DNA from 3 places in the Micromonospora sp. NBC_00860 genome. Region 2 is predicted to be linked to each of the others. Evidence: riboswitches for the same ligand, from Rfam matches in the RefSeq annotation. Region 2 holds a riboswitch; each other region holds the start of a gene.
What was found. Region 2 has a riboswitch for cyclic di-AMP ahead of OH804_RS17760 (C39 family peptidase). Riboswitches for the same ligand answer to the same signal wherever they lie in the genome.

Region 1: it holds a riboswitch for cyclic di-AMP, as region 2 does, so the genes downstream of both, OH804_RS27730 (C40 family peptidase) here and OH804_RS17760 (C39 family peptidase) in region 2, are expected to answer to the same signal.
Region 3: it holds a riboswitch for cyclic di-AMP, as region 2 does, so the genes downstream of both, OH804_RS25440 (hypothetical protein) here and OH804_RS17760 (C39 family peptidase) in region 2, are expected to answer to the same signal.

Annotation. Positions count from the first base shown of each region.
Region 1 covers NZ_CP108825.1:6,003,732-6,013,952, reverse strand. Annotated here, with positions in the region: gene OH804_RS27735 (N-acetylmuramoyl-L-alanine amidase) at 1-1,454, opposite strand, end outside; cyclic di-AMP (ydaO/yuaA leader) riboswitch at 1,690-1,825, shown strand; gene OH804_RS27730 (C40 family peptidase) at 1,839-2,879, shown strand; gene dcd (dCTP deaminase) at 2,954-3,631, opposite strand; gene OH804_RS27720 (pyridoxamine 5'-phosphate oxidase family protein) at 3,632-4,192, shown strand; tRNA gene OH804_RS27715 (tRNA-Gly) at 4,415-4,488, shown strand; gene OH804_RS27710 (HEAT repeat domain-containing protein) at 4,664-5,482, shown strand; gene OH804_RS27705 (hypothetical protein) at 5,610-6,056, opposite strand; gene OH804_RS27700 (2'-5' RNA ligase family protein) at 6,166-6,771, opposite strand; gene OH804_RS27695 (class I SAM-dependent methyltransferase) at 6,833-7,522, opposite strand; gene OH804_RS27690 (S66 peptidase family protein) at 7,620-8,669, opposite strand; gene OH804_RS27685 (nitroreductase family deazaflavin-dependent oxidoreductase) at 8,706-9,128, opposite strand; gene OH804_RS27680 (NAD(P)-dependent oxidoreductase) at 9,128-9,751, opposite strand; gene OH804_RS27675 (helix-turn-helix domain-containing protein) at 9,854-10,221, shown strand, end outside.
Region 2 covers NZ_CP108825.1:3,877,340-3,887,560, reverse strand. Annotated here, with positions in the region: gene OH804_RS17790 (hypothetical protein) at 1-351, shown strand, start outside; gene pseI (pseudaminic acid synthase) at 378-1,430, opposite strand; gene OH804_RS17780 (glycosyltransferase family 2 protein) at 1,564-2,727, opposite strand; gene OH804_RS17775 (acyltransferase family protein) at 3,027-4,262, shown strand; gene OH804_RS17770 (hypothetical protein) at 4,355-4,771, shown strand; gene OH804_RS17765 (hypothetical protein) at 4,904-5,674, shown strand; cyclic di-AMP (ydaO/yuaA leader) riboswitch at 5,959-6,100, shown strand; gene OH804_RS17760 (C39 family peptidase) at 6,333-7,181, shown strand; gene OH804_RS17755 (alpha/beta hydrolase) at 7,313-8,059, shown strand; gene OH804_RS17750 (CDP-glycerol glycerophosphotransferase family protein) at 8,064-9,734, opposite strand; gene OH804_RS17745 (bifunctional cytidylyltransferase/SDR family oxidoreductase) at 9,768-10,221, opposite strand, start outside.
Region 3 covers NZ_CP108825.1:5,529,119-5,539,339, reverse strand. Annotated here, with positions in the region: gene OH804_RS25450 (MarR family winged helix-turn-helix transcriptional regulator) at 51-386, opposite strand; gene OH804_RS25445 (carbonic anhydrase) at 613-1,341, shown strand; gene OH804_RS25440 (hypothetical protein) at 1,398-2,417, opposite strand; cyclic di-AMP (ydaO/yuaA leader) riboswitch at 2,422-2,552, opposite strand; gene OH804_RS25435 (YibE/F family protein) at 2,719-4,089, opposite strand; gene OH804_RS25430 (metal-sensitive transcriptional regulator) at 4,386-4,682, opposite strand; gene OH804_RS25425 (heavy-metal-associated domain-containing protein) at 4,779-4,988, shown strand; gene OH804_RS25420 (hypothetical protein) at 5,002-5,949, shown strand; gene OH804_RS25415 (heavy metal translocating P-type ATPase) at 5,962-8,208, shown strand; gene OH804_RS25410 (CsbD family protein) at 8,283-8,456, shown strand; gene OH804_RS25405 (ArsR family transcriptional regulator) at 8,620-8,967, shown strand; gene OH804_RS25400 (hypothetical protein) at 8,964-9,233, shown strand; gene OH804_RS25395 (alpha/beta hydrolase) at 9,356-10,221, shown strand, end outside.

The DNA of each region.
Region 1 (10,221 bases), 2.1 Mb from region 2:
GCGTCCAGGGACGGTGCGCTGCGCAACACCACCGCCGAGGAGCCGCGCGGTGCGCAGGGGACGCCCGCGGTGACGCATCCGACGAACGCCGGCTGGTTGGTGGCGTAGTCCGGGTCGATCCGGACCAGCCCGGTGGCCGGGGTGCCGGTGTCCAGTCGAGGCGCGTGCAGCAGGTCGAAGTAGTGCGTCCAGTCCCAGTACGGGCCCGGATCCCAGTGCATTCCCCGCACTGTCGAGGCGATGGTGCCGGGCACGTTGTCGTGGCCGATGATGTGCTGGCGGTCCAGTGGGATGCCCAGCCGCAGCGCCAGGTGCCGGACCAGCTTCGCCGAGGTCCGGTACATCGCCTCGGTGTACCAGGTGCCCTGCGCCGCGAAGCCCTCGTGTTCCAGCCCGATCGACTTCGCGTTGACGTACCAGTTGCCGGCGTGCCAGCCGACGTCCTTGGTCTTCACGTGCTGGGCGATGTGCCCGTCGACCGAGCGCAGCGAATAGTGCCAGCTCACGTAGGTCGGATCCTGGACGAGTTGCAGGGTCGTCGCCCAACTCGCCTCGGTGTCGTGGATGACGATGTACTCGATCTTCTGCCGCGCGGGCCGGTCGGAGAGGTCGTGGTTGCCGTAGTCCCCGTCACCGAACGCCTCGTAGGGTGCCGGGATCCACTCGCAGGAGATGGTGTGCGGGCACTCCACCCCGTCCGGGCGGGCCAGCCGGCGCAGGCCCAGCCGGTCCAACCAGGAACGTTCGGGCCGTACCGCGCGGGCCGGCAGGCTGACCCGCTGGCCGTCGTCGGTCACCCGGGACTGGCCCGCGCCGATGGTGGTGAAGACCTCGTCGGCGAAGGCCGCCGCGGCGTCGGCGCTGTCCGCGCCCGAGTAGCGGGCCACCGCGCCGTACCAGGCCGCCGGGTCGGTGCCGGCGCCGACCGGCGCGCCCAGATCCCTCTGGTACGCGCCCAGCAGCGCGGCCCCGCCACGGATGTTGAGGCCCACGTCGGTGCGCAGTGCCTCGGGGGCGGCGCCGGTCAGCGCGGCGGCGGCGTCCACGGTCTGCAACGCGGCGGTGGACGGGGCGGGCGCCTCGACCGGCCGGGGCACGGGCACCCGGGCGGGTCGGGAGTCGTCACCGCGTGGGTCCTCGGCACCGGCGTCGTGGTGACCGCGCCCGGGTAGGGCGGCCACGTGCCGGGCGTCGGTCAGGTGCATCGGGCCGTAGCCGCCACTGGTGCTCGGTGTGCCGGCGTTGGTGTCCCAGCGCGACTCCAGGTAGGAGACGCCGAGCAGCACGACGGCCGGCACGCCGTACTCGCTGGCTGCGGCGGCGTACTGCTGCTGGCGGTCGGTGGTGGGCGCGGCGGCGGCCGGGCCGACGGAGAGTGGCACAGTGGTCGCGGCGGCGACCACGGTGGCGGCGAGCAGTGCACGCCAGCCGGTCGACAGGGTTGGATGGTGCATCGAACCCCCTAGATTCTCGCGGAGTGAGGTCAGGTCACCATCGCGCCGTCCGGGAGGTTGCGTCAATACCTTTCCATCTATCGAAGCCTGCGGAAAGAATTCTTCACACACGGTCGGTGACCTCGTCCAATCGGTACGGAGTGTCACGGCCGCACGGGTTGCGGATCGGTAACAGGCGTCTCTACTCTGGTCATTTGTCGGCCCGACAGCAGCTCCGCCCAGCCCGGGCGGTAACGGACCGACACCGCCGAGTCGTTTCCGAGCGAACCGGGGACCCAGGTCCCTCGGGGTGAATCCGCAACCACTGCGGTAGGGCGCCGACTTCCCGCCCGAACCCGTCAGCTAACCCGGTAGGCGGTCAGGAAGAAGGAGTACGGAACCCCGGTGGCACTCCATGCCCCGCGGCCGTCGTCCGAGCGGTCGGCATCAGCCGGCCCGCCGTCGATCGTGCCGCGCCCACGCTGGTCCCGCTTCACCACCGCACTCGCCGCGCTGGCCGGCGTCGCCGTCGTTCTGACCGGCAGTGCCACGGCGGCCCACGCTGACCCGTCCGTCGCCGAGATCGAGCGCCAGATCGACGCCGACTGGAACAAGCTCGAACCGATCATCGAACGGCACAACGCCACCCGCACCGACCTCGCCGCGAAGCGCAAGCAGGCCGACGCGCTGGCCGCCCGGATCACCCCGCTGGAGCGCCAGGTCGACGCCGCGATGGACAAGGTCAGCGCGCTGGCCGTACGCGCCTACAAGGGCGAGAACGTCTCGACAGTCAACGCGGTGCTGGGCAGCCGGTCGCCGAGCGAGGTGGTCGGCCAGCTCGAAATGCTCGACCGCTTCGCGCACAACCAGCAGAAGGACGTACGCCAGGTGGCCGACCTGCGCGACCAGCTGGCCGCGCAGAAGGCGCCGCTGGACGAGATGGTGGCCCAGCTGACCCGCACCGAGGCCCAGCTGGCGGCGAAGAAGAAGCAGATCAACGAAGAGATCGACCGCCTGCAGAAGCTACGCCTCAAGGTGTACGGCAACGGCGGCGGCGGTCCTTTGCGCCCGGCGCCCTGCCCGGGTAGCTACCCCGGCGGCGCCGCGGGCACCGCTGTCAAGTTCGCCTGCGCGCAGATCGGCAAGCCCTACGTCTGGGGTGCCGAGGGTCCGAACTCGTACGACTGCTCCGGGCTGATGCTGGCCGCCTGGGCGAAGGCCGGCGTGTCGCTGCCGCACAACGCCGCCGCGCAGAGCCGCGTGACCAAGAACGTCAGCAGGGGCGACCTGCGTCCCGGCGACCTGGTCTTCTACTACAGCGACATCCACCACGTCGGCATGTACGTCGGCGGCGGCTGGGTGGTGCACGCCTCCCAGGCCGGTCAACCGGTGAAGATGAAGAAGGTCGACGACGGCCCGATCCACAGCTACGGCCGCCCAGGCTGACCCCAGGGTGACCAGAGGGCCCGTCGCGATCCGTCGCGGCGGGCCCTCGTCGTCCTGGTTCTAGCAGCGGAGCCTCAGCGGGTTGGCCAGGTGCGCCAGTGCTGCCAGGCGCGGCTGGGCGTCGGCCCCCGCTGGCCCTGGTAGCGCGAGCCGTAGACCACCGAGCCGTACGGGTGCTCGGCCGGCGAGGAGAGCCGGAAGATGCAGAGCTGCCCGATCTTCATGCCCGGCCAGAGGGTGATCGGCAGGTTCGCCACGTTCGAGAGTTCCAGCGTCACGTGACCGGAGAAGCCCGGGTCGATGAAACCGGCTGTGGAGTGCGTGAGCAGCCCGAGCCGGCCCAGGGAGCTCTTGCCCTCCAGTCGGCCGGCGAGCTGGTCACCCAGCGAGATGACCTCCAGCGTCGAGGCGAGCACGAACTCCCCCGGGTGCAGCACGAACGGCTCGCCATCGGGGACCTCGACCACCGACGTCAGGTCGTCCTGCTGCATGGCGGGATCGATGTGGGTGTAGAGGTGGTTGTTGAAGACCCGGAACAGCCGGTCGAGTCGGACGTCGATGCTGGACGGTTGCACCAGGGTGGGCTCGAACGGCTCCAGGCCCAGCGTGCCGGCCTTGATCTCGGAGACCAGGTCGCGGTCGGAGAGCAGCATCGGACCACCATAGCCGCGCTGGCGGAAGTGGCCGGATTCGGTGCCGGTGACCAGCGAGTCGAGGTCGCTGCTCGTACATTTGTTCGATAGAATGCCCACATGGCTTCCTGGTCCGAATTCGCCGCCGACGAGCCCCGACTCGCCGACGGGATCCGCGTTCTCCTCCAGCAATACGGGCCGGGCTTCGGCTATCTGGCCACGGTCCGTGCCGACGGCGGGCCCCGCGTCCATCCGGTCTCCCCGGTCATCACCGCCGAGGGGCTGTTCTGCTTCATCATCGACTCGCCCAAGCGCCGCGACCTCGAACGTGACGGCCGTTACGCGCTGCACTCGTTCCCCGCGGAGGAGAGCGACGACGAGGCGTACGTGGCGGGGCGCGCCCGTCCGGTGACCGATCCGGTCCGGGTGGCGCTCCTGGCGCAGAGCGCCCGGGCCGAGCCGCAGGTCGACTGGCGGCTCTTCGAGTTCACCGTCGACGTGGCGATGCTCACCCGCCGTGAGCAACAGGTCGCGGGCATTCCGGGCCTCCCGCCGGGCCGGCCGGCCGTTCGGGTCTGGCTCGACCCAAACGCCCCGGCGGCGGTCGCCGCCCCACTGACCGTCCCGCAGACCCGCCCGACCCGCCTCAGCCGTGACGTCCAGTGCACCGCCGCCGCCTGACCGTGACCGGAAGACCGCCGGCGCCGGCTCCGTCGCATCGGAGCCGGCACCCGCGGTGATCAACTCGGTTTCAGGGATATCGCGGGGTTCTGGCGCTTCGGACGCCCCGACTTCCAGGAAACCGAGTGGATCAACCCCGGATGGAGGGGTACGCGGACACCTGCGGCCGGCGGGGGTACCTGGGTGCAGAGGCTCGACGACTCGGGTACAGTGGTGCCGCTTGCGGGTGTAGTTCAATGGCAGAACATCAGCTTCCCAAGCTGACAGTGCGGGTTCGATTCCCGTCACCCGCTCCACTGCGAAGGCCCTGATCAGGACGTGAGTCCAGGTCAGGGCCTTCGACGTCCTGCCGTTGCAGCGACAGTTCGTCCTCGTTGACCCCCGTCACCAGTACGGCCCGCAGGAGCCGGTACGCCTCGGCGACCATGGGCTACCTGACACAGGCTGGCTGGCGGATCTAGGTTGTTTCCCATGCGTGACCGACTCCCTGAGCTGACAGACCCCGACCCTGAGGTTCGGCTGGAGGCACTGCGTGCGCTGTTGGCTGGAGCCGAGAGAGGGGACGTGGTCGCGAAGCAGGTTCTCAGGGAGATCGTGATCGGGTACCGCAACTTCGACCCCGAGATCTACTCCCGGGCGTTGAATCTCCTCGTGTTGTTCGGTGATGAGTCGCTGGCCGAAGCGCTCCTCGCTGCGCTTGCCGACGAGGAGTACGGGTGCCAGAGTTGGGCGGCGAACGGCTGCGGCATCCTGCGCCTTCAGACGGCCGCCCCGCTGTTGATCGACCTACTTCGCCACCCAGATGCTCTCGCCCGCCAGAGCGCCTGCGAGGCTCTGGGAGAGATAGGCGCCCCCACCGCGATCACGCCTCTCGCGCACGTGCTCGACGACCCAGCCGAGCATGTCAGAGCAACTGCCGCCTACGCCTTGGCCGACATCGGCGACGACGAGGCGATCGAGCACTTGTGGACCGCGCTGGAGTCGCCCCGTCGGCCAGTGCGTGCCGGTTACCTGTCGGCCGCGCTGGCGCACCCGGCAATCAAGACCTTCGACCGCCTGATCCAGGCGACCTCACACCACGACCCCGAAGTGCGCTTCTGGGCAGCACGAGCGCTCGGCGCCACCGGCGACGAACGAGCCGAGAAGCTACTGACGCGCCTCGCCGTCGACGACCACGCCACGGTGCGAACCGGCGGGCACGTGAGTACCGCAGCCAAGAAGGCGCTGAAGACGCTGCGAAACATCCGCAAACACCAACGAAAAGCACGCGCCGGAGAGCGGACCACGTGATCTCGTCAAGCGGGTACCGGGATTCCGATCTCAAGCATCTGCTGGGACGGAACACGCCGCGAGGTCCACACACCGGCCGCGGGCGGGGCAGGCAACAGGAGTCTGACGACCTCCGCCAGACCGGCTTTCATGGTCGTCGCGCGAGTGCCCGCTGCACGCCTCGGCGCATCCGTCGCGACGCACCCGGTAGGCCGTACAAGCGGCGAACCTCATGAGGTTCCAGTTCTTGGCGACCGGCCAGCGCAATCGCTGCGGCATACGGTCTGGTCTCGGCCTTACGTAGCAGGACTTCGGTCTCTTGGAGGACCTTGAGCAGGACACCTCGGTCCGCCCTTGGGTGTTGAGCGACGAGCCGAAGCAGGTGGTTGCGATCCCACTGGCCGAACTCGCCATCAATCAGCTCGGTCAGAGTCGCCCCGCTTGTGCGGATGTCCATGGCGACGGCCAGCCGCACGAACGACCAAGGACTACGGGCAAGAGCGTGCAGCCCGTCCCGATCGATTCGCGGGTCCGCAACGAGGTCCAGGTAGTCCCGCGGTGTCCGTGCGCGTGGGAGCAGCGCGTCGATATCCACTACCAGCTCCCTCACCACGTCGTTGGAAGCGAGCGCCCTGCACGGGTGATCGTCTAGCCCACGCCATGAGGCGGTGGCGCAGGGCGGTTCGCATAGTCAGGCCTCAACCTCAGGCTGTGGCCGCTTCGAAGCCCGTACCGGCCGGTGCCTGTGGTGTGGCGCCCAGCGGGAACTCGCAGACGGTGCGCCAAGGGCTGACGTCCGGCGTTCCGGCGATGAGCCGGACCCTGTCGATGGCTGTGTGGATCGGCAGGTGTGCGGAGATGGTTTCCGCGGCGTGGCTCAGAGTGGGCTTGGCGGCGTCGTGACCGATGGTCAGGTGCGGCACCACGTCGCTGTGCGCCCCGGCATACGGGGGTGCCTCGGGAAACTGCTGCCACACCGCCGTGGTGAGTTCCCGGAACGGACGATCTGGCTGCGGAGCAAGCCAGACGACAGTTTCACCGAACCAGCCGACATGCGTCAGTGCGACGTCGAACTGCGGTATCCCGGCAATGGTGTCGCGCAGCACCACCAAGACCTGCTCATCGATCTGCTGCGGGGGCAGGAACGGATAGAGGACTGTCACGTGCGCCGGCACGCCCCACCCGGCGGCCCGGTCGAGCGATGCCCGGAACCGGCCCACCGCCTCCTCGGCCTCGGGTATCGGCACGATGAGGGCCGTGTGTGTCGGTTCCATCCCCGAAGTTTGCAACCAAGGTCGTTGCCGGTCCACCGTATTCACCACCCGCCACAGGCGGTCCGCGCCAGCCAAGCCAGATAGGTGCGGTGCGTTCTCAGTCTCGGGACCGCGTTCGTGCGGCGAGGAAGGACGGCCGTTCGGTGAGGCGGGCGTAGGCGTCTTCGTCGACCTCTCGAAGTTCGAGGCACGGCCGTGGCTCGACGAGTTTCTCCAGGAGAAATCCGGCGTCCAGGAGTTCGCCGAGGAACGTCTCCAGCGTCATCCGCTGGAAGTGGAGGGCGCCCGGCCCGTGCGGCAGGTCGACCCAGGACTCGTCGTAGTAGGAGCTGCCGAAGTATCGCCAGTCGGCCGTCGGATGAGTGGTCGAGATGACGAGCCAGCCGGCGGGACGTAGCACCCGACGCATCTCGGCGAGTAACTGTCGCCGGTTCGTCAGATGGCCTATGACCAGCGCGCAGACGACCCCGTCGAAGGACGCGTCAGCGGCAAAGTCCAGTGGCTGCTCCAGGTCGTGCAGGCGCAACTGCGCCTGAGCGGCACGTGAGCGCGCATGGCGGAGCATTGTGGCGCTGGCGTCGATGCCAGTCACCCGGGCGCCCCGCGCCAACAGTTCAGCCGCATAGTGGCCGGCACCGCAACCGAGATCGAGGATGTCCAAACCGGCGACGTCACCAGCGAGCGCCAGCATCGCGGGCCGATCGGTGTACGCGTTGTAGGGGCTCGTGTTGGCGTTCTGTGCGAAGAACTCGCCGAGTTCGTCGTGGTACCCGGTCCCGATCGGCATCCGAGCACCATCCCGACCGCTCAGGGGATCCGCAACCGTTTTTGCCCGACGACACGCCTCCGAGCGGCCGTCGCCCACACCAGCGGGCGGAGAGCCCCTATCGGTAGTTGGCGAAGATGCGGCGTTCCACGCCATCGACGGTGACCGGGCCGCCGTGGGGAAGGATCCACTGCGGTCTGGTGTGGCCGAATGGGACGCCGACGCAGATAACTGCCTCGGGGTTGTAGCGGCTCACCACGTCGATGACCGTGTCGCGCTGCTGCTGGCGTAGCCGTTCCCGGTCGGCGGCCGGGGGGCGGCGGGTGTGGTCGGAGACCGGCGGGCGGGCGACCAGGACCGCGTCGACGGCGCTGAGGAGACCGCGTTCACCCAGTGATCGGACGATCCAGCCGACCTCACGGGCGGGGAGAAGCTCCTCCGACGTCTCGATGAGCAGAACCCCACCCTGCAGGACCTCCGGGGAAAACGGGAAGCGTCCCGCCGTCAGGATCCACTGGATGACCTCCAGGCAGCCACCCCAGGTGGGGCCGGTGACCGCGCGGGGCGGCCCGTACCAACTCCACGGCTCCGTCGGTTCGCGCTCTCCAAAGGACTTCAACGCCTGCGGGTCTGCCCAGTCGATGCCGACGTCCTCGGACTCACCCGGTTCGGTGATCTCCAGCCGCTCCCCGGTGAGCAGCGCCGCTCGCAGCGACCGGACGTGGATGTCGTCGACGGCAGGCCCGGGGCCGAGGTGAACCTGGGAGGATCCGCCGTAGAAGCTGGCGATGCCGAGGCCCCAGAGCCAGTGGTGCAGGTTGGTGTTGTCGCTGGTGCCGAGGAACGGCTTCGGGTCGGCTCGGGCCAGGTCGGCGTCCAGGTGGGGGATGACAGTGATCTGGTCGTCGCCGCCGATGACGGCGAGAATGCCACGTACCTGGGGGTCCGCGAAGGCGGCGTTGATGTCCGCCGCCCGCGCTGCCGCGCTGGCACCCACCTGGCGGGTGGTGGGGTATTCGACCGGGACGAGGCCGGTCAGGTCGGCAAGCCGTCGCATGGCCTGCTCGTGGATCTCGGGAAAGGCACCGGCCGCGGCGAAGGACGGCGAGACAACCGCGATCTTGTCCCCGGGCCCGGCCTTCCGAGGACGAACAAGCTCATGCTCCATGCCGAGATCCAACAGGTACGCCAGTTCGTACGCATCTCATTTCGTTACAGGTTCCAGGAGAACCACGGGGATCTCCCGGGTGATCCGTTGTTGGTAGGCGGCGTACTCCGACCTGGCCGAAACCATCAAGCGCCACAGATGCGGACGCTCCTCGGCCGTGGCGGGGCGCGCGTACGCGCCGAAGGTCTCCGTACCGACCTGCACCGTGACGTACGGGTCGGCGAGCAGGTTGAGGTACCACGCGGGGTGGTGGTCTGCGCCGCGGTTGGAGGCGGCCAGCACGTAGTGGTCGCCGTCGCGTTCGTAGACGAGCGCGGTGCGGCGCAGTTCGCCGGTCTTTCGGCCTCGGGTCGTCAGGAGCAGGTCGTTCACGCCGGGCCGGGGTCGGCCGCCGGTTTCCTCGAACCGGTGGATGTGCTCCGCGACCCAAGCGTTCGGGCTGTCGTGGACCTCGGGCATCACACCTCCCGGACAATCGCGGAGGCGCGGTGGTGGCGGGGTGCCTCGATCTCGTCGACGAGTGAGATCGCGAAGTCCGCATAGCTGATCCGGCTGGCTGGGTCGCCATGTTCGGCAACCCGGTAGCGGCCGGTGCGTGTGCCGCCGTGGTCGAAGTCACCGGCGGGGGCCAGGTAGGCCCAGTCGAGGTCGGAGGTCCGAAGCTCGTCAAGGCCCGCTGCATGACCCAGGTAGAAGGGCCGGTACTCGTTCGGGTAGCCGGGCTGGTCCATCAGGGCGGCACCGGATGCCCCGGGCATGATCGAGGCGAGGCCGACCACCACCAGGCGACGTACACCTGCCTTGGTCAGGCCGGCGGCCAGGGCGCGCGACGATGCGGTGAAGAAGTCGTGCGGCGGTACGGATAGGTCGACGGCGGCGCTGATGGCGGCGTCGTGCTCGGCGGCTGCCTGCGCGATGCTCCCGGCGTCGGTCACGTCGCCTGCCACCACCCGTGCGTCGGTCAGGTCGCCGTGGTCAGCGGGGTTGCGCACCAGGGCGGTGACCTGGTGGCCGCGTCGTCGCGCCTCGGCGACGGCCTGCCGTCCGGCTCGACCGCCCGCGCCGAAGACCACGATCCTCATGAGTTACGCCTCTCACCAGAGGCCGGAGCCCGTGCGTCCGGCCGATTTGCCGACGCTATCGAGGGTCGTGGTTACCACCGGGATACCAGTTATCGTTTGGTGATGAGGCAACCTCTGCCCGCCGACATGTTCGACGAGCTGTGCCCGTCCTCGCTCAATCCGATCCGATTCGGCGACAAGTGGGCGGCGCTCATCATCCGCTGTCTTGAGCAGGGGCCTCGCCGGTTCTCGGAGCTGCGCGTGCCGCTGCGCCGCGTCACCCCCAAGGTGCTCACCCAGTCGCTGCGCTCCCTCGAACGGGACGGGCTGATCAAGCGCACCGTCTTCCCCGAGGTCACCCCGCACGTGGAGTACGAGCTGACGCCGGTGGGCCGCAGCATGCTCGAACCGATTGCGGTTGCCTGCGCCTGGGCCGAGCAGCATTGGGACCAGTTGCTCGACGCCCGCGAGTCGTACGACAACGCCACCCG
Region 2 (10,221 bases):
GGACGGTGCGTCGGCTGGTACGGCCCACCGGCGCCCGGTTGGCGGGTGGCCATCGACGCGGAGCGCGCCGACGCTGCGGTGCCCCCGGCGTTGGCCCGCCGCTTCGGCCCGGGTGACTTCTGGGCCCGGTGGACCCGGGCCGAGTGCTGCTGCAAGCTGGCCGACGTGCCGATCGCGACCTGGTGGCGCTGGCACGGGTTGGGCACTCCGGTGGACGGCACCGCGCTCTGGCGGACCCTGCGCACGGCCGATCTGGTGGTCACCGTCGGCTTCGCCCCGACCCTCCCGCCCCGCGATCTTGCACTTGCTGACGCCGAATCGCGGCTTTCGCGCCTTGAGTCGGGACAGTAACTGCACGATCGCGGGGCGGGTGCCCGTCAGATCAGGTCCCAGCTCAGCGGGGTACCGCGGGGGACGTCGCTGGTGAAGGTGCGGCCCAACACCCGGTCGATCTCCACGGGGGCCAGCCCGCCGGCCGGCCGGATCGAGCGGACGTTGTTCGCGGTCACCGGGTCGCCGGCCCGCACGTCCTCGACCACGAAGAGCGACCGGCGGAACCGCAGCCCCTCCCGCTCGGCGGGGGTCGGGCCGATCGCGGTGCCCCCCAGCGCCGCGTACGCCCGGCCGGACTCGGCGACCAGGGCCGTCAGCTCCGCCGGGTTCAGGGAGAAGTCCGAGTCCACGCCACCGTCGGCCCGGTCCAGCGTCACGTGCTTCTCGATGAAGCAGGCGCCGAGCGCCACCGAGGCGACCGCGACGCCGATGCCGGGCGTGTGGTCGGAGAGCCCCACCGGCACGTCGAACGCACCGGCCAGCACCGGCAACCGGCGCAGGTTGCTGTCGGCCGGCGGCGCCGGGTAGGACGCGGTGCAGGCCAGCAGGACGATGCCCGCCGCGCCACCGGCCCGGGCGGTGCGCACGGCGGCGTCGATCTCGGCGACCGTCGCCATCCCCGTGGAGATCACCATCGGCTTGCCGGTGCTGGCCACCAGCCGGATCAGCGGCAGGTCGACAAGCTCAGACGAGGCGATCTTGTACGCGGGCGCGTCCAGTGACTCCAGCAGCTCCACGGCAGTGGCGTCGAACGGCGACGAGAAGACGGTCAGGCCGCGCTCGCGGGCCCGCGCGAAGATCGGGGCGTGCCACTCGTACGGGGTGTGCGCGCGCTCGTAGAGGCGGTACAGGTTCTCCCCGCCCCACAGCTCGTGCCCGCTGGAGATCCGGAACGCCGGGGTGTCGACGTCGATGGTGATCGTGTCCGGCCGGTACGTCTGGAGCTTGAGCGCGTGCGCGCCACTCTCGGCCACCGCGTCGACGATGGCCAGCGCCCGGTTCAGATCGCCGTTGTGGTTGCCGGACATCTCGGCGACCACGAAGGGTCGCTCCCCGGCACCGACCGCGTGCGGTCCGATCTTGATTGTCGCCGTCATTCCGACCTCTGCTCAGGTACGCCCGCACCGGGGTGCGGTGGTGCTGTCGTCGTCCACCCGGCGGGCGGACGACCTGGAAAACCGGGGCGCCGGGAGCCGCCCCGGCTCCCGGCGTGCTCTGTGATGGGGTCGATCACGGCAGCCGGCCACCGGCCAGCGCGTCGCGTCGTTCCGGCGCCATCCCGCCGTCGCGCGTCGGCGCGGTGCCCGCCGCTCGGCCCGGGTCCTCGTCGGCGGCGGCCGAACCGCTGTCGGCGCCGACCGCCGGGCCAGGCCGACGCAGGCGACCAGCGACCCGGTGGGCCTGGCGCAGCGCCGAGTACGCCAACCAGTCACCCCGCCCGACGAGGCGGTGCTTGAGCCCGGTCACGCCCGGGGGCAGCGGGTACCCGCCGGTGGGCAGGTACCGACGGTAGTGCGCGGCTGCCCGGTGGAAGAAGTCGCGCCGCAGGTGTGGGTGCAGCCGGCCATCGTTGCCCACCACCACCAGGTAGTGGCTGATCATCAGCTCGAACAGTTCGGCCTGCAACCGCTCGTCCGGGTGCTTCCGGGCGACCCAGTCCATCAGCCGCTCGTACTGGGCGAAGGCGTCGAAGTGCCGGCCGCTGCGGGTGGAGGTGATCGCGCCCTGCCGGCCCTGGCGGTACAGGTAACAGACCCGGTCCAGCACGGAGACCTTCTCGGCGCCGATCAGCAGCGGGTGGCTGAACGGGATGTCCTCGTACCAGCCGGGGAAGAAACGCAGCTCCAGCTCGTCCATGAAGTCCCGGCGGACCACCTTGTTCCAGGCGGTGTGCTGGACCCGTAGCAGCTGCGGCTGGTCGGCCAGCCGGGTCACGCCGGGAATTCCGCGCAGCAGCGGGCTGCTCGCGTCGACCTCCCGTCGGCCGTCCTCGTGCACCCGCAGGTGGTCGAGCATCAGCACGTCGGGCTGGTGCTGGCGCAACCGGTCCAGCACCGCCGCGATCGTGCCCGGCGGCAACCAGTCGTCGCTGTCGACGAACCAGACGTACCGGCCGGTGGCCACGTCGAGCCCGGCGTTGCGGGCCAACCCCAGACCCACGTTGCTGCTCAGGTGCACGACGCGGACGCCGTCGCGGCCGACCGCGTAGGAGCGGAGCATGTCGCCGCAGCCGTCCGGGGAGGCGTCGTCGACGGCGATCAGCTCGACCGCTTCCGACTCGCCCGCCGGGATGTCGGCCCGGATCGACTCGAGGCACTGGTACAGGTACGCCTCGACGCCGTACACGGGCACGACGATGCTCAACAGCGGTGCGTGCGTCGGCTCATTGACCACGTCCGCCACCTTCGACGACCCGGGTGGCCGGCCCCGGAACCTGACGTTGCCGCCGATGGTGGAATCTCTGAACTCCCGCCCAGCGGAAGGTGAACGCCCTCCGGTGGGCGATCCCCGGTCCGGGGAACGCGGGCCTGGTGGGGCGGGTGGGACGCGTCCGGTTCACCCGGGAGTGACCCGGTAGGGTGCCTCGGTGCGGCCCTGCCGGGCCGTCGCGGGCGTCGCCGTCGCGCCGTCCGACGCCGCGCCGAGGAGGCTACGACAGTGCTGGTGACCCTGCCGAGCGCCGGGATCCCGGCATGACGAGCGTCGCCGCGACGTCGGACGTCCGGCCCGCACCCGCGCTGCCCCGGCTGCCCTCGCTGACCGGGCTGCGCTGGATCGCCGCCCTGCTGGTCTTCGGCTTCCACGCCGGCACGATGCGGATCATCGCCGAGCCGGACTACAAGGCCGTGATCGACGCGCTGTTCACCCTCGGCCTCTCCGGGGTGCAGTTCTTCTTCATCCTCAGCGGTTTCGTGCTGGTCTGGTCGGCCCGCGAGGGCGACTCCCGGCGTACCTTCTGGCGGCGCCGGATCGCCAAGATCTACCCCAACCACCTGGTGCTGTGGGCGGCGACGCTGGTGGTCGCCTGGTGGTTCGCCGACCCGGTCCTACCGGCGGCCGCACTGGAGAATCTGCTGCTGTTGCAGGCGTGGGATCCCCGGCCGGGCTGGTTCTACAGCATCAACACCGTCAGCTGGTCGCTCTCCTGCGAGTTCTTCTTCTACCTCTGTCTGCCGCTGGCGCTGCCGTTGCTGCGCCGGGCCCGACCGAAGCTGCTCTGGGCGTTGATCGTCGCGCTGCCGCTGCTGATCCTCGCGCTCTGGCCGGCGCAGGAGTTGGTGCCGGAGGTGAGTCGGTGGTGGTTCACCCAGATCTTCCCGCCGGTGCGGTCGCTGGAGTTCTGGTTGGGCGCGGTGGCGGCCGAGTTGATGCGCCGAGGGCTGTGGCGCGGTCCCGGTCTGACCGTGGCCAGCGGAATCTTCCTGGTCACCTGGGTGACGGCCGCGCAGTGGATCCGTGCCGAGCTGTGGACCACGCTGCTCGCTGTCGCGTACCTGTTGGTGATCACCGCCGCCGCGGACGCGGACGTGCGGGGTCGGCGCTCGCCGTGGCGGTCCCGGCCGCTGGTCTGGCTCGGTGAGGTCTCGTTCGCCTTCTACCTGGTGCACGTGCTGGTGATGACGAGCGTGCTGCGCTGGAGCGGAACCTGGGGGATCGGCTTCGAGGGTTGGCGTGGCCCGGCCGTGGTGCTCGGCTTCCTGGTGGCGAACCTGATCCTCGCCGGCCTGCTGCACCGCTTCGTCGAGACCCCGATGATGCGCCGGCTCGCGCCCCGCCGCGCGGCCCGTCCGGCGCCCGTCCCCCGACAGCGCACCGCCGGCGGCGACGACGCCCGAGACCCCGTGAGCAGCGCCCGCGGCGAGGCCGGCGGGGCTGCCGACGAGGTCGGTCAGGCCGGCGGTCGATCAACGTACGTCGACCTGCGCTGACAGCGTCCACCCTGGTCAGCGGGGTCGGCGCGGCGTGATCCGACACGCCCGTGGCCAGTGCGCCCGGGTCGGCACGACGGTAGCCTGGTGCCGTGCTTCCGGTCGCGTTCACCTGTCCGCTGTGGTGGGTGGCGCGCTGGGCGACGCGGGTGCTGACCAGCCTCGCCGTCGTCGCGGCCCTGGCGCTCGGCGCAGGCCCGGCCACGGCCGCCGGATCAACGCCCAGCCCGGTGCCGACGTCGAATGCGGTGCTGGCCTCCGTCGCCGCCGGGCCGCTGGCGGCCTCCTGCCGGCAGGTCGGGGCGCACGGTGCGGCGCGCCAGGCGATACCGCCGGAGGCCGCCGAGGAGTCGGTCCCGACATCGTCGGTCGACACGCCGGTGGCGCTCCCCGGCGACCAGGGCACCATCGCGGCCCGCGTGCTGCCGGTCCGCGCGGCCGGGTCCGACCGGCTGCCCCTCGTCGACGCTGCGAGCGGTCGGGCTTCCCGGGCCCCACCCGGGCGCTGAGCCACCGGGACGACCGTCCCGTCACCGCGCCCCGTCGACCCACCGCTCCCTGACCCGCCGACCCGTGGCCCACACTGGCCCGCTGGTCGATGCGGCTCCCCATCGCACTGCTCTCTCCCCGAGGTGCCGACCATGGAGACCGTCGTCTTCTACCAGTTCGTGACCGAGGTGCCGCAGGCCGCCGCCATCTGGTCGACGCTGTTCCTGCTGACCCTGGGCCTCCTCACCGTCCTGGCCGCCCGCCCCGAACGGGAGCGGCCCGCTGACGATCCGCCCCCGGCCGGGCCGACCGTCCGGGAGATGGCCGCCGCCGAGGCCGTCGACGTGCGCCGGTACGCCGAGGAGGTGGCCGTCGCCGCGGCGGGCGCGGCCACCACCGCCCGGCGCCGACGCGCCGCCTGGCTGACCGCTCAGGAGCAATTGGAGCGGGCCTGGACCGGGTACGACGAGGCGGACACCGCAGCGCGTCGCTTCGCCGGGGCCGGGGTGTTGCCCACCCCGCAGACCCCGCACACCCCCGCCGAGTACGCCGCCCGGGAACGCTATCTGCACCGCGCGGCGATGGCGGCGTACTGGCGGGGCGACCTGACCATGGCCCAGCTCAGCGACGTGTTCGGGCACCGGCGTGGCTGGGATCCCCGGCGACACCCTGTCGAGCAGGAGGTGCTGATCAGCCGGGTGGTCCGGGACGCGCGGCTGGCCGACTACCAGGTGGCCGCCGGCCGTGAGCGGGCCGCCTGGCGCGACGCGGAGTTGGCCGCCGAGTCGGCCCGTACCCTCGCCGAGGAGGCGTACGCGGCGGCGGCCCGGCTGCGTCCGACCCCGGTGCCCGCTCGCCGGTCGGTGGCCGATGCGATACGACCCGCCGTCGTGGCACGGTGGCGCCCGGCCCGGGTGAGTTGAGCCCGATCCGTGATGTGAGGCCGGTCACCCAATAGCGGAATCGGACGGTCGGCGCGATCGGCGGCATTGTTCCCGCGATTATGGTCGCCTTCTTCGCGGCCTGTCCGGTTGTCGACCGCAGGCGTCACCGTAACCGGTTGTCCCATCGAGTCACATCATCGGCAATACGCGCAGAAATTGTCGCGCCAATTGAGGTTTACGCAGGTGAACCTGGCTTGGCAGGGCGTGAAGCGGCCAGTAGTGTCGTCCCGTCCGGTGCGGTAACCGATCGCAAGACGCGACGCCGCACCGACCCGCTTAATCGTGATCAACGAACCGGGGACCCACCAGTAAGTCCGGGGTGAATCCGCGAGCCACGGCCCGCGGTAGGGCGATCTTCCCGCCCGAATCCGTCAGCTAACCCGGTAGGCGGTGTCGGAAGGAGTCCCATCCTCGTGCAGCACCTTTCCACCCCTCGGTTGTTCCCTCGCCTCCACGGCGCGGCGGTGCACCCGCTCACTCGTCCAGTGACGGTGAGCTGACCCCCGGGTCATCGCCTTTCCCGCCCGGCCGCGCCGGGCGTTCCCCTGAGCGGTTCACCATCCGCGGACCACGATCCGCGCGCTGGCGCCTGCCCGGATACCGGTCCGGCCCCGGTGTGCCGCTCTCCCCCCGATCCGTGGAGGAACCCGTGAAGCACACAGTGAAGCGTCAGCTCCGTCGCCTCGTCACCGAGCGCCCGTACCAGATCGTCGCCGCCTCCGCCGCGGCCCTCGCCATCGCCACCACCACCGGCGCCCTGCTCACCACGGCCGACGACGCCCCGGCCGGCCAGCGCACCGCGACCACTGTCGCCGAGATGCGCAGCGACGTCGCCGCCTCCCGTGGCGAGGCCCGGGACGCGTCCCCCTCGGCCGGAACCGCGCCGACCACTGCCGCCCCGGCCACCAGCACCGCGTCACCCGCCGCAAAGGCCAGCAGCAACCCGGACCTGACCCGGAAGCCGGAGCGGCCGAAGCCGCCCGCGACCAAGGTGCTGGACTACGACTACGAGGCGCAGAACACCTACTACAACTGCGGCCCGGCGGCCACCCGCAACGCGCTCAGCGCCGCCGGCATCGACCGCACCCAGGAGGAGCTCGGCGCCGAGCTGGGCACCACCGAGATGGGCACCAACTCGGCCGAGGACACCACCCGGGTGCTGAACGCCGAGGTGAAGGGCTCCCCGTACCGGACCCGGATGTTCCCCGGCTCGCCCAGCCCGGCACAGATGGACCGGCTCCAGGCCGACGTGGTGAAGGCCATCACCGACGGCCGTGGCGTGGTGGCCAACGTCGTCGGGGACGCCACCGACACCGACGGTGGCTGGCACTCCTACGGCGGCGGGCACTACATCGCCGTCGTGGGCTACAAGGACAACGGTCGCACCGTGCGGATCGCCGACTCGGCGAACCCGGCCGACCCGTCGTACTGGATCACCACGATCGACCTGGCCAACTGGATCACCAGCCGGGGCTACTCCGCCTGACCCGGGCACGCTGACCGCCGCGGGCGCCGTCTCCCACAAGGAGCCGGCGCCCGCGGCCTTTGTCCGCGCGGGCCCGGGTAACGCCATCGACGGCTCTCGTACCGGGCCGTGAACCGTGGGAGACTGCGGCCGTGGTGGAGAAATCGGGTGGTCACGCCGGCCGTAGGCCGGTCCTGCTGCTGCTGCACGGCATGGGGGCGACCGGGGACGTGTGGTTGCCCTGGGCGCCGTACCTCGAGCAGCACTGGCCCGGGCGGTGGCTTGCACCGGACCTCGCCGGACACGGCTGGGCGCCGCCGCTGCCGTCGTACTCCTTCGCGGGCTTCGCCCAACAGATCGCGCAGGCCCTCGCCCCCGACGACCGGCTGGTCGTGCTCGGGCACTCGCTGGGTGGCGTGGTCGGCCTGGCGCTGGCCGCCCGCGACGCCGGAACGCCGGTGGACGCGGTGGTCGGGCTGGGCATCAAGGCGCTCTGGTCACCCGCCGAGCTGACCCGCGCCGCCGAGGTCGCCGCCCGACCGGTGAGCTGGTTCGCCAGCCGCACCGAGGCGGCTCGCCGCTACCTGCGCGTCGCCGGGCTGGCCGGCCTGGTCTCGCCGGACCACCCGGTGGTGGACGCCGGGCTGCGCCAGGTCGACGGCCGGTGGCGCCTCGCCATGGACCCGACCGCCTTCGCCGTCGGCGAGCCCGACCTGGCCGCGCTGCTGGCGGCGACCGACGTACCGGTGGTGCTGGCGCGCGGGGAGAACGACCCGATGGTCACCGACGAACAACTCAAGGAGTACGGCGTACCGGTCGCCACGCTGCCCGGCCTCGGGCACAACGCGCACGTGGAGGACCCGGCGGCGGTGCTGGCGCTGCTCGACCCCTACCGCTGAGCGGCTACGCCGGTGCGGAGGCGGTCAGTGTCTCGGCGGGCGTCAGCTCCCGGCGGGCGGCGGTCAGGAACGCCTCGGCGTACGACTCGGCCGGGAAGTCACCCAGGTAGCGGCGGCGGGTGGCCCAGCGGGCCTCGGCCAGCGGGTCGGTGTCCAACAGCGCGGTCAGCACCTCGTCCACGTTGGACATGTCCCGGCGCAGCACGTAACCCGATCCGGCCAGCGGGAACCGCTCCACGAACCGGTCGCCCTCGTCGCCCATGTCGGTGACCGCGTACGGCTTGCCGGAGTAGAGGAAGTCGGAGATCACGCCGGACACGTCGGAGACCAGCGCGTCGGCGGAGTTGACGCACTCGGTCAGGCTCAGCTCCCGGGCTGCCGCGCCGACCACGTGCTGGCGGCCGGTGCGGGCCCGGTCGGCGACGAGCAGCTCGGTCAGGCGGCCCAACTGGCGGGCCGATGCCGGGTTCTGCGCGGTGTACGGGTGGGCCCGCAGGATCACCGTCGCGCCGCGCTCCACCAGTCGGCGCAGCAGGCCCTCGGCCACCGGCAGCGAGCAGTAGTCGGCGTCGGCGTGGTGCCCCGTCCAGGTCGGGGTGTACAGCACCGTCGGGTGCGCCAACCCGCGCGTGGGCTCGGAGCCCACCTCGATCGACTCGACCTGTGGGCGACCCACCACCACGAACTTCTCCGCAGGGATCTGCACCCCGGCGCGGGCGTACCTGTCGATCGCCGCCTGCCCGGCCACGAAGATCCGGTCGAAGATCCCCGACACCGGGTTGGCGCTCGGCGCCTTGTCGCTGTCGCCGTGGTGCAGCTGGATGTGGGTGAGCTGGGTGAAGCGGACGCAGTGGCTGTTCTTCGCCCCGTGGTTGACGTAGAACGCCGCCCGCAGGCTCGGCACCAACGCCTGATCCATCGCCCCCAGGGTGGGGCAGTAGACCACCGGGGCGTCGGTGGCCGCCGCGATCGGGGCCAGGAACTCCGGCTCGCGCAGCATGACCAGAAACGTCCGGCCGATCCGTTCCAGGTACGGCAGCCACATGGTGACCTGGTATTCCGACCCGGGAGGCGCGGAGAAGTAGAGCAGGAACTCCGGCTGGTGCCGTCGCAGCGCGGCGGCCACCGACCCGCCACCGGCCCGCGGCCGGAACCGCCGCCGGGCCAGGTCCAGTGCGACAGCGCCGGCGCCCGCGCCGACCAGCAGGCTGGCGGCCAGCGCCACACCGGCCGGCAGGGCCAGCGCGGCGGCGAGCGCCAGGGCGGCGAGCAGCCCGAGCACTGCCGTGGCGAGCCGGCCGGCGATCAGCGCCGTCCAGTTGCGTACCGGCAGGTTGGCCGAACGGATCTCCAGGCTGCCGGCGGTGCGCAGCGGCCCCACCAGCAGCACCAGCCCCAGCAGGACCAGCCCGGTGGCGACCAGCGCGAGGTCGAGCCCGTCGTCCAGCCGCCGGGAGTAACCGACCAGGATCGCGGCGGCGATCAACGTGGTCTCCGCCACCAGGTCGGCGCTGGGCCGGATTCGCTGCTCAGCGGCGCAGGCGGCCAGCGCGGCGACGGCCAACGCCAGCCCCCAGCCGGTGGCGCCGGTGAGCGCCAGCACGACGAAGGCCAGCACTGCCAACCCGGTGGTCAGGCACCGGGCGGCCAGCTTTCGGACCAGGTCGCCGCGCATGTCGCTCCGTTCGTGGTTCCGCAGCCGTCGGCGTCAGTTGGCGGACGTCGCGCCGGCCGGCGTCTCGACCCGACCCGACCCGGCCTGGGCCGGCACGCTCGGCGTGGGCCCGTCGCCGGGCGCCCGGCGTACGTCGATCACCTGACCGGTCAGGTCGGAGATCAGCACGTCCAGCGACGACTGGGCGACGGCCTCCGCGGCGAGCAGGGTGTGCTCCGGCTCCTCGCCGAAGGCCTTCGTCCGCATCGGGGTGGCGGTGCGCTCCGGGTTGATGCAGTTGACACGTACGCCCACGTCGGCCCACTCGTCGGCGAGCGCCTGGGTGAGGTTGACCAGGGCGGCCTTGGTGGCCGAGTAGAGCGCGTAGCGGGCCCGGCCCCGGGTGTAGGAGCTGGAGGTGTAGAGCAGCAGTTGGCCCTTGGTCTGCTGGAGGTACGGGAGGGCCTGGCGGGCGATGGTCACCGGGCCGACGAAGTTGACCTGGAGC
Region 3 (10,221 bases), 1.7 Mb from region 2:
AGGCAAAGGTTACCGCCGTGACGGTCGGGCAGCGGCCCCGGCGACGACGGTCAGGCGCGGGGGGACGCCTTCGCGGTGGGAACGTCGGCGAACAGTGCGAGTAGGTCACCGACCTGCCGGTCGGCCTCGGCGGGGTGCCGGAACCGGCCGGCCGGGTTGAGGGTGTACTCGTTGCGTCGCCCGACCCGCGTGCGGTGCAGGTAACCGCCCGCCTCCAGGTCGGCGACGATCGCCTGCGCGGCCCGTTCGGTCACGCCGACCTCGGCCGCGACGTCGCGCAGCCGGGCCGTCGGATCGCGGGCGATGGCCAGCAGGACGTGCCCGTGATTGGTGAGGAACGTCCAGTTCCGCCCGCTGCCGGTGTCGCCCGTCACCGTGCTCGCCATCGTGGAACCGCCCTTCCGGATGTCCGCCTGCCTTTGCGAGAGTCTTGCCGGCCCTGCCACGGGAAGGTTGCCCAGGGGGTGGCCAAAGTCAACGTATGAAATCTAAATCACGCATCCCTTGACGCATCTTACCGTGCGTGTGACGGTGGAGCCCGAGCCAGCGCCCGCCGCCCGGCCGGCGGAAAGCCGGCTTGACCAGGTCAGATGCGTCGAGACGAGGTGCGGGATGAGTCAAACCGGGAGCGTCGGTGGTCAGCCGGGTCCGCAGCGGACCACCGACCGGGCGTCCGCGCTCAGCGAGCCGACCCGGGCGTACGCCGAACTGATCGCCGGCAACCGGCGCTTCGTCGACGGTGCTCCACGCCACCCCAACCAGGATGCCGGGCACCGGGCAGCCGTGGCCGACGGACAGCACCCGTTCGCGGTGATCGTCGGCTGCTCCGACTCCCGGCTGGCTGCCGAGATCATCTTCGACCGGGGGCTGGGCGACCTGTTCGTTGTTCGCACGGCCGGGCACACCGCCGGTCCCGAGGTGCTCGGCAGCGTCGAGTACGCGGTGACAGTGCTCGGCACTCCGCTTGTGGTGGTGCTCGGCCACGACTCGTGCGGTGCGGTGCAGGCGGCCCGGGAGTCCGTCGCGACGGGTACCGCACCCAGTGGCCATCTGCGCGCGGTGGTCGACGCCGTGCTGCCCAGCCTGCGCCGGGCCCAGGCCGAGGGCGTGGACGACATCGACGGCATCGTCGACATCCACATCGCCCAGACCGTCGAGACGTTGCTCGGGCAGTCCCCGGTGCTGGCCGACGAGGTGGCGCGGGGGCGATGCGCGGTGGTGGGGGTGTCCTACCGGCTGGCCGCCGGAGCGGTGCGCCCGGTGGCCGCCATGCCGGCCGGCTTCGCGACGCTGGACAGCCCGGCCGGGTCGACCGACGCGACCGCGCCCGCCACCGTCTGACGCGTCGAGGGCCGCTCCGCGTCACGCGGAACGGCCCTCGACGGGGATCGTGCGGGTCAGAGCAACGACATGTGGACGTGGTCGGTGTGGTTCGACGGCCCGCTGTACGAACTCCAGCCGGTGGCCGGGAACCAGATCTGCCGGTTCCAGATCACGTAGTAGATGCCGAGCCGGTCGGCGTTACGGATGAGGAACGCGGCGACGTTGTTGCCGTACGTCCGGGTGTCGTTGTTGTGCCACGGGGAGAACCCGCTCTTCTGTAGCGACCAGTCGCAGGCGCGGCCCTTCGGGTGCTCCCACGGCCCGCCGGGGCGGTAGCAGCCGACGAACCGGTTGAAGCCGGCCGCCTTGACCTCCTTGTACGCGTGCAGCGTGCGCGGCGTGACGCAGCCGGACGTGGTGGGGTCGTTCTCGCTGCACGACTGGGGCTTCCAGTCACCGTCGGCCGTGCGACCCGGGCCGATCTTCGCGACCTTGGAGGTGGCATCCACCAGGCCGCCGGTGAAACCCTTGCCGCCGACGAGGGAGAGCGCCTTGTCGGCCTCGCTCTTGCGCTTCGCCATCAGGGCGGTCTGCTTCTGCTGCTCGCGGACCTCGGTGTCGAGGGCCAGTTTGGCCTGCTCGGCGCGGGCCTTCACCTCGTTGACCTCGGAGAGCTTCTTCTCGTTGACCATGTTGATCTCGTCGAGCATCCCGGCGCGCTGGACGAACGAGTCGGGAGCGTCGCTCTCCAGCAGCATGGCGACCGCGCCGATCCGGCCGGTCCGGTACGCCTGGGCGGCGATCTGCCCGACCTGCGGGGCCAACGCGTCGAGGTCGGCCTTGGCCCGGTTGACCTCTGCCGCCAGCTCGCTCTGCCGCTTCTTGGACTTGTCCAGCTTGGACTTGGCGGCGGAGTAGTCGCGGTTGGCCTGCTCGATGACGTCGTTGAGCAGCTTGGGCTCGCCGTCCTCCTCGTGCCCGGACGGTGTGGGGTTCGTCGGGGCGGCGTGTGCCGGGAGCGGCCCGGCGAGCACTGTCAGTGCGGCGATCACGGCCACCACGGGTGTCAACCAGCGGCGTAGGGGTGCCGTCACAATGTTCCCTTCCGTCGACCGCCGACCGGGTTAGCTGACGGGTTCGGGGCGGAAGCGGCCCCTACCGCTGACGCGGATTCACCCCAGATACCTGGGTCCCCGGCTCGCCGGCTGGCGATTGGGCGGTGGCACCGCAGGCGCCGCTTCGCGCCTTCATCGGTAACCGGCAGCGAGGTTACCCGAGAGTCGACCGGGTGAGCTACGCCTGGATGCCGACCAAAAGCGTCATTTCGCCATAGCGTTGAGTGACCAGTGACGTGGTTCTCAGGGTGGATGCCCGATCTGGTCACGCTGAGGAGTGTCACCATGCCGTATCCGTGCTCCTGTTCGACTCCGGCCACCGGTCGGTGGCCTCAGATGGGGGTGTGGTCCGCGTCCGGTCCGGCTCGTCGGAGCCGGTCGTCCGCGGTGAGCTGAGTGCGGCAAGTGCCTCCGTGCGGTCCGGCTGGGGCCGGGGCGAGGGAGCGTCGGTGGACGGTGGGGCATCGCTGCGTCCGGCGGCGGTCACCACGGCGGCCAGCCCGGTGGTCAGCGGTACGGCGGCGATCAGACCGAGGGTGGCGACCGCGCTGCGGACGATCTCCTGCGCGAGGAACTCACTGGTGAGGATCTGCCCGATCGGCCGTGCGTCGGCGGTGAGCAGGAGCAGCAGGGGTAGCGACGCGCCCGCGTACGCCAGCACGATGGTGTTGACAGTGGAGGCGATGTGCGCGCGGCCGACCCGGGTGGCCGCCCGGTACAGCTGCAACCGGGTCAGCCCGGGGTTGGCGTTCGCCAGCTCGGTGACGGTGGCCGCCTGGGTGACAGTGACGTCGTCGAGCACCCCGAGCGACCCGATGATGATCCCCGCGAGCAGCAGGCCGTGCAGGTCCACGTCGCCCTGGAACATCGACAGGGTGGTGGCGTCTTCACTGCCGAAACCGGTGAGGTGGGTCGCTGCCGTGGCGATGGTGGCGAGCACGCCGGTCAGCACCAGACTGCCCAGGGTGCCGAGCACCGCGACCGACGTCTGTGCGGTGACGCCGTGCGTCAGATAGAGCACCACGAACATGATCAGGGCCGCGCCCACCACCGCCACCAGCAGTGGTGACCGGCCGGCGCCGATGCCCGGCAGCACGAAGGTGAGCAGGATGGCGAAGCTGGCGGCCAGCCCGGCGAGCGCGGCCAGGCCTCGCCATCGACCGAACGCGACGATCGCGGCCGCGAAGACCACCGCCAGCCACACCATCGGGGTGCCGCGTTGGTGCTCGGCGATGTTCCAGTTGCTGGTGGTCGGGTCGGTGGGGTCGGCCAGCTCGACCAGGATGACCTCGTCGCCGACCTCGACCCGGGGTGCGCCGGGCCCGTCGGGCACCGGTGTCCGTACCTGTTTGCCGGCGGTCGGCCCGTCGTCCACCCGGACGTCGACGGTGCCGCACCGTCCGTCGCCGACCCTCGGTGTGCCCTCGGGAACCGACGGGGTCGGCGGGCACGGCTCGCTCACCACCCGGGTGACAGTGCCGGGGTAGCGCGGCACGTCCGCACCACCATCGGTCTGCGGTGACCCGCCGCGCGGCCAGAGCAGCGCCGCGGCGAGCACTGTGGCGACGAAGAGGGGGACCACCGTCATGACGAGGATCCGTCGCACCCGTGGTGGGGCGGACGGCGCACTGTGAGTGTGGTCGGCGGCCAAGGTGAGACTCCCAACGATCCGGTGCGGGATACGGGTCAGCGGTCCGGACGGTTCACCGTTGCTGTGGAAACGCGGCGGACGGCGGGACGGATCGCTGCCTGATGACCACTTGATCACGGAGGGTCAGTGCTCGGCCCGGTCGACCGGGGACGACGCCACGTCGTGGCGGCGAGGGTGCCCGGCTGTACGGCGGCATGCGGAGGGCCATCGTGGGAGATGCTAGCCAGCCAACCTGGGCGTCGCAGGTCGTGGCGGAGTGTCGGGTGCCCGAACCGCCCGCGTGGCGGCCCCGGCGGTCAGCCGCGCTTCATGAGCCGACCGACCGCCGCCATCATCTCGGTGGCCATCTCGTCGGCTCGACCCTCGGCGGCGCCCTCGTGCATGCAGTGCCGGGCGTGCCCGTCGAGCAGCCCCAGGGCCACCTTGTCGAGGGCGGCCTGGATCGCGGAGATCTGGGTGAGCACGTCGATGCAGTAGCGGTCGTCGTCGACCATCTTCTCGATGCCCCGGACCTGCCCCTCGACGCGGCGGAGCCGCGCGAGCAGCTGGTCCTTGCTGGCGGTGTATCCGCGGATCGGGGTGGGTGCGGTCATGCCGACCAGGATAGCCTACCCCCAGGGGGTATGGTACGGTCGTGTCCCGATGAGATACCCCCACCGGGTACCGGTACCGCAAGAGGAGACGATCCAATGGTCAACACGACGTACCAGGTGCAGGGCATGACCTGCGGGCACTGCGTCAGCGCGGTGAGCGCCGAGGTCAGCGCCATCGCGGGTGTGCGGGACGTCCAGGTCGACCTCGCGGCCGGCCGGGTCACGGTGAGCAGCGACGAGCCGCTGGACACCGCTGTCGTCCGGGCCGCCGTCGACGAGGCCGGCTACGACCTCGTCGACGCGTGATCGGAGGGCCGGCATGCGCACCGTGACGAGACTGGCCGGGTTCGCCGTCGGCCTGGCGGCGGTCTTCGGCGCGACCTACGGGATCGGCCGGGTCGTCGACCCCGCCCCGGCCGCCGAGAGCCGGCACGACGGCGACGCCGCCCATGCGACGGGCGAGCACGACGAGACAGCCGCCCGGCTTCCTGGCGGCCTGCTCGTCTCCGACCAGGGCTACACCCTCGAACCGCTCGACGCCCCGGCCGGCGAGTTCGCCTTCCGGATCGCCGGCCCGGACGGCCGCCCGGTCACCCGGTACGAGGTGGCGCACGACAAGCAGATGCACCTGATCGTCGCCCGACGGGACCTCTCCGGCTTCCGCCACGTGCACCCCGAGTTGACAGCGGACGGCACCTGGCGGGTCGACACGCCGCTGACCGGCCCCGGGCAGTGGCGGGCGTTCGCCGACTTCACCCCGACCGGGGGTGAGCCGCTGACCCTCGGCGTGGACGTGACAGTCCCCGGCGAGCTGACCGAACGACCGTTGCCGGCCCCGGCGACCAGCACCACAGTCGACGGCTACACGGTCACCCTGGCCGGTACGCCGCAGCCCGGCCGCACGTCGTCGCTGACCCTGACCGTCAGCCGGGACGGGCAGCCGGTCACCGACCTGGAGCCCTACCTGGGCGCGTACGGGCACCTGGTGGCGTTGCGCCGGGGCGATCTGGCGTACCTGCACGTGCACCCGGACGGCACTCCCGGCGACGGGCGCACCCGGCCCGGTCCGGCCGTCACCTTCCTCGCCGAGGTGCCCTCGGCCGGCAGCTACCGGATCTACCTCGACTTCCAGCACGGGGGGCGGGTGCACACCGCCGAGTTCACAGTGGTCGCCGGTGCTGCCCCGACCGGAGAAGCCCCCACGCCGAGCGGGCCCGCACCGACCGGCGGGGCCGACCACGGCACCCCCGGGCACGGACACGACTGACGGGACCAGACGATGACCACCACCAGCAGACCGCTGCCCGAGGCGCCGAACCGGATCGAACTGGCGATCGGCGGGATGACCTGCGCCGCGTGCGCCGCCCGGATCGAGAAGAAGCTCAACCGGATGGACGGGGTGAGCGCCACAGTCAACTACGCCACCGAGAAGGCGACAGTCCGGTACGCCGACGGCGTCACCCCGGACGACCTGATCGTGACAGTGCAGAAGACCGGTTACACGGCGGCGCTGCCGGCCCCGCCCAGCGCGGAACCCCCGGTGGACCCGTTGCAGGGGCCGCGTACCCGGCTCTGGGTCTCGGTGGCCCTGAGCGTGCCGGTGGTCCTGCTCGCCATGGTCCCGGCCTGGCAGTTCGACTACTGGCAGTGGCTGTCGCTGACCCTGGCCGCCCCGGTGGTGGTCTGGGGTGGGCTGCCGTTCCACCGGGCCGCCTGGACCAACCTGCGGCACGGCGCCGCCACCATGGACACGCTGGTGTCGCTCGGCACCCTTGCCGCGTTCGGCTGGTCGCTCTGGGCGCTCTTCCTCGGTGACGCGGGGATGCCCGGGATGACGCACCCGTTCCGCTTCGACATCACCCGGACCGACGGCGCCGGCAACATCTACCTGGAGGCGGCCGCCGGGGTCACAGTGTTCATCCTGGCCGGTCGCTACTTCGAGGCCCGGTCCAAGCGGACCGCCGGTGCCGCCCTGCGTGCCCTGCTCGACCTCGGCGCCAAGGACGTGGCGGTGCTGCGTGACGGCGTGGAGACGCTGATCCCGGTGGACCGGCTCGTCGTCGGTGACCGGTTCGTGGTCCGCCCCGGCGAGAAGATCGCCACCGACGGCGTGGTCGACGAGGGCACCTCCGCTGTCGACGCCAGCATGCTCACCGGCGAGTCGGTGCCGGTCGAGGTCGCCCCCGGCGACGGCGTGGTCGGCGCCACGATCAACGCGGGCGGACGGCTGATCGTCACCGCCACCCGGGTCGGCGCGGACACCCAGCTCGCCAGGATGGCCGACCTGGTCGAGCAGGCACAGAGCGGCAAGGCGGCCGTGCAGCGGCTGGCGGACCGGATCTCCGGGGTCTTCGTGCCGATCGTCATCACCCTCGCCGTCGGCACGCTCGGCTGGTGGCTCGGCACCGGGGCCGGCCCGACCGCCGCGTTCACCGCGGCCGTGGCCGTGCTGATCATCGCCTGTCCGTGCGCGCTCGGCCTGGCCACCCCGACCGCGCTGCTGGTCGGCACCGGTCGGGGCGCCCAGCTCGGCGTGCTGATCAAGGGCCCGGAGGTGCTGGAGTCGACCCGCCGGGTGGACACCGTGGTGCTCGACAAGACCGGCACCGTGACGACCGGCCGAATGACACTGGTGGACGTGGTGCCGGCCAGCGGTGTGGACCGGGCCGAACTGCTCCGGCTCACCGGGGCGGTGGAGGCCGCCTCCGAGCACCCGATCGCCCGTGCGATCGCCGCCGCTGCCACCGAGGCGGGCGCGCTGCCCCCGGTGACCGCCTTCGGCAACCTCGAAGGGCTGGGCGTGACCGGCACTGTCGACGGCCAGGCCGTGCTGGTCGGCCGGGTCCGGCTGCTGCGCGAGCGCGAGTTCGACGTACCGCCGGAGGTCGAGTGGGCCGTGCGTGACGCGGAGGCCGCCGGCCGTACGGCGATCGTCGCCGCTTGGGACGGGCGGGCCCGGGGCGTGCTCGCGGTCGCCGACGTGGTCCGGCCGACCAGCCGGGCGGCGGTGGCGCGGCTGCGTGGGCTGGGGCTGACCCCGGTCCTGCTGACCGGGGACAACACCACAGTGGCGCGCGCGGTCGCCGCCGAGGTGGGCGTGGACGAGGTGATCGCCGAGGTGCTGCCGGCCGGGAAGGTCGACGTGATCAAGCGGCTCCAGGCCGAGGGACGGTCGGTGGCGATGGTCGGTGACGGGGTCAACGACGCGCCGGCACTGGCCCAGGCCGACCTGGGGCTGGCCATGGGCACCGGCACCGACGTGGCGATCGAGGCGGCCGACCTCACCCTCGTCCGGGGCGACCTGGACGCCGCGGTGGACGCCATCCGGTTGTCCCGTCGCACCCTCGGCATCATCCGGGGCAACCTGTTCTGGGCGTTCGGCTACAACGTGGCGGCCCTGCCGTTGGCCGCCGCCGGCCTGCTCAACCCGATGATCGCGGGCGCCACGATGGCGCTGTCCTCGGTCTTCGTGGTGGCCAACAGCCTGCGCCTGCGTCGCTTTCGCCCGGCCGCTGCCGATCTGTGACGACGGTAATGGTTGGGCCGGTGACGGCGGGGGTACCTCTGTTGTTGTAGCGACGCTCGCAATGGAGGTTGGCAATGGGATTCGACGATAAGATCAACAACGCCACCGAGGACGCGACCGGCAAGCTGAAGGAAGGCGCCGGTCGGGCCACCGACAACGAGCAGCTGGAGGCGGAGGGTCGCGCTGACCAGTCCACCGCCAAGCTCAAGCAGGCGGGCGAGAAGATCAAGGACGCCTTCAAGAGCTGACGTACGACGTAACCCGCACGCCGGGCCGGTGATCATCACCGGCCCGGCGTGCTGTGTGTCCGGCCTCCTGCGCCGACCCTGAGATCCCCCTGATTCCGCTTCCGTCCCACACCGCCGCACGCCGGCACCTGCTAACTTCTCTTGGCATGTGCAAGGGCTGGTTATGAGCACCGCTCCACCGCCGACCGGCGACGACCTGGTCCGGGTGCTGGCCACCCTGGCCAACCCGCACCGGCTGCGGGTCGTCGCCGCGTTGGCCCGCGAGCGTGCGTACGTCAGCGGGCTGGCCCGGCAACTGGGCATCAGCCGGGCGCTGTTGCAGGTCCACCTACGGAAGCTGGCGGCGGCCGGGCTGGTCACCGCCCGCCTGGAGTTGTCGGAGGACGGGAAGGCCATGAACTACTACGAGGTGGAGCCGTTCGTGCTCACACTCACCCCCGCGGTCATCGCGGCGGCGGTCGAGACGCTGACAGTGCCCGACTCGGGCGAGCAGCCGGGAGCACAGCGATGAGCGAGCACGACTGGACCGAGGTGGTCGGCGCGATCGGCATCTTCGGCTTCCTGATCAGCGTGGTCACTGTGACAGTCGTGCAGCTCGCCAAGACCCGGCGGGCCCGGTACGAGGCGGACCGGGCGGACGACTACCGCCGGCTCGCCGAGACGGCAGCTCAGGCCCAGGCGGAGAACGCCCGACTGCTCGCGGCGATGGATGGCCGGCTGGGCGGGATGGAGACCCGGATGACCACGCTCGAACGCGTCCTGCGCGAGGTCGACTGACAGGGCGGACGAGAGGCCCCGGGCCGTCGAGCGGCTACTCGACGGCCCGGGTGGAAGCAGCGTCACCTCGCCCAGCGGGCGAGTTTCACCGCAACGCTCCTTCGAGGAGAGGACAGCACCTCATGCTGCGCGTACGCAAATCCGCAGTCGGCTGGGCGGTCGCCCTGGCCCTCACGGCCGCCGGCCTGACCCCGGCGAGCCCGGCCGCCGCCCGACCACAGCCCGCCCCGACTATCGACTGGCGGCCCTGCGCCACCGACAACAGCGCCGAGTGCGGCACCCTGTCGCTGCCGGTGGACTGGAACCAACCCCGGGGTGAGCGCTTCGACCTGTCGCTGGCCCGCCGGGTCGCCAAGCCGGCCACCCGGGAAGGCACGCTGATCTTCGGCCCCGGCGGGCCGGGCGACAGCGGTGTCGACCGGGTCGTGAACGGCAGCTCCCGGTTCAGCGACGACCTGCGTGCCCGGTTCGACATCGTCAGCTTCGACCCCCGCGGCACCGGCGACAGCCACCCGGTGGTCTGTGCCCGGGACCTGCTCGCCCGGCAACCGCAGCTGATCGCCGACCAGGCCCAGTTCGATGCCGTCCTGGCCGACAACGCGCTGCTGCGCGCCGACTGCCGGGCCCGCACCGGGTCTCTCTACGACCACGTCGACACCACAAGCGCCGCCCGCGACCTGGACGCGGTCCGCGTCGCGCTCGGCGAACGGCAGCTGACCTTCCACGGCAGCTCGTACGGCACCCTGCTCGGGCAGCGGTACGCCGAGCTGTACCCCGACCGGGTCCGGGCCATGGTCCTGGAGGCCACGATGGACCACAGCGTCGACACCCGCGCCTTCCTCGACAGCCAGGCCGTCACCGCGGAGGGTGCGTTCGACGAGTTCCTGGCCTGGTGCGCCCGCTCGGCCGACTGCGTCCTGCACGGTCGGGACTTCCGGGCGATCTGGGCCGGGCTGCACGCCCGGGCCGAGCGTGGCTTGCTGACCGA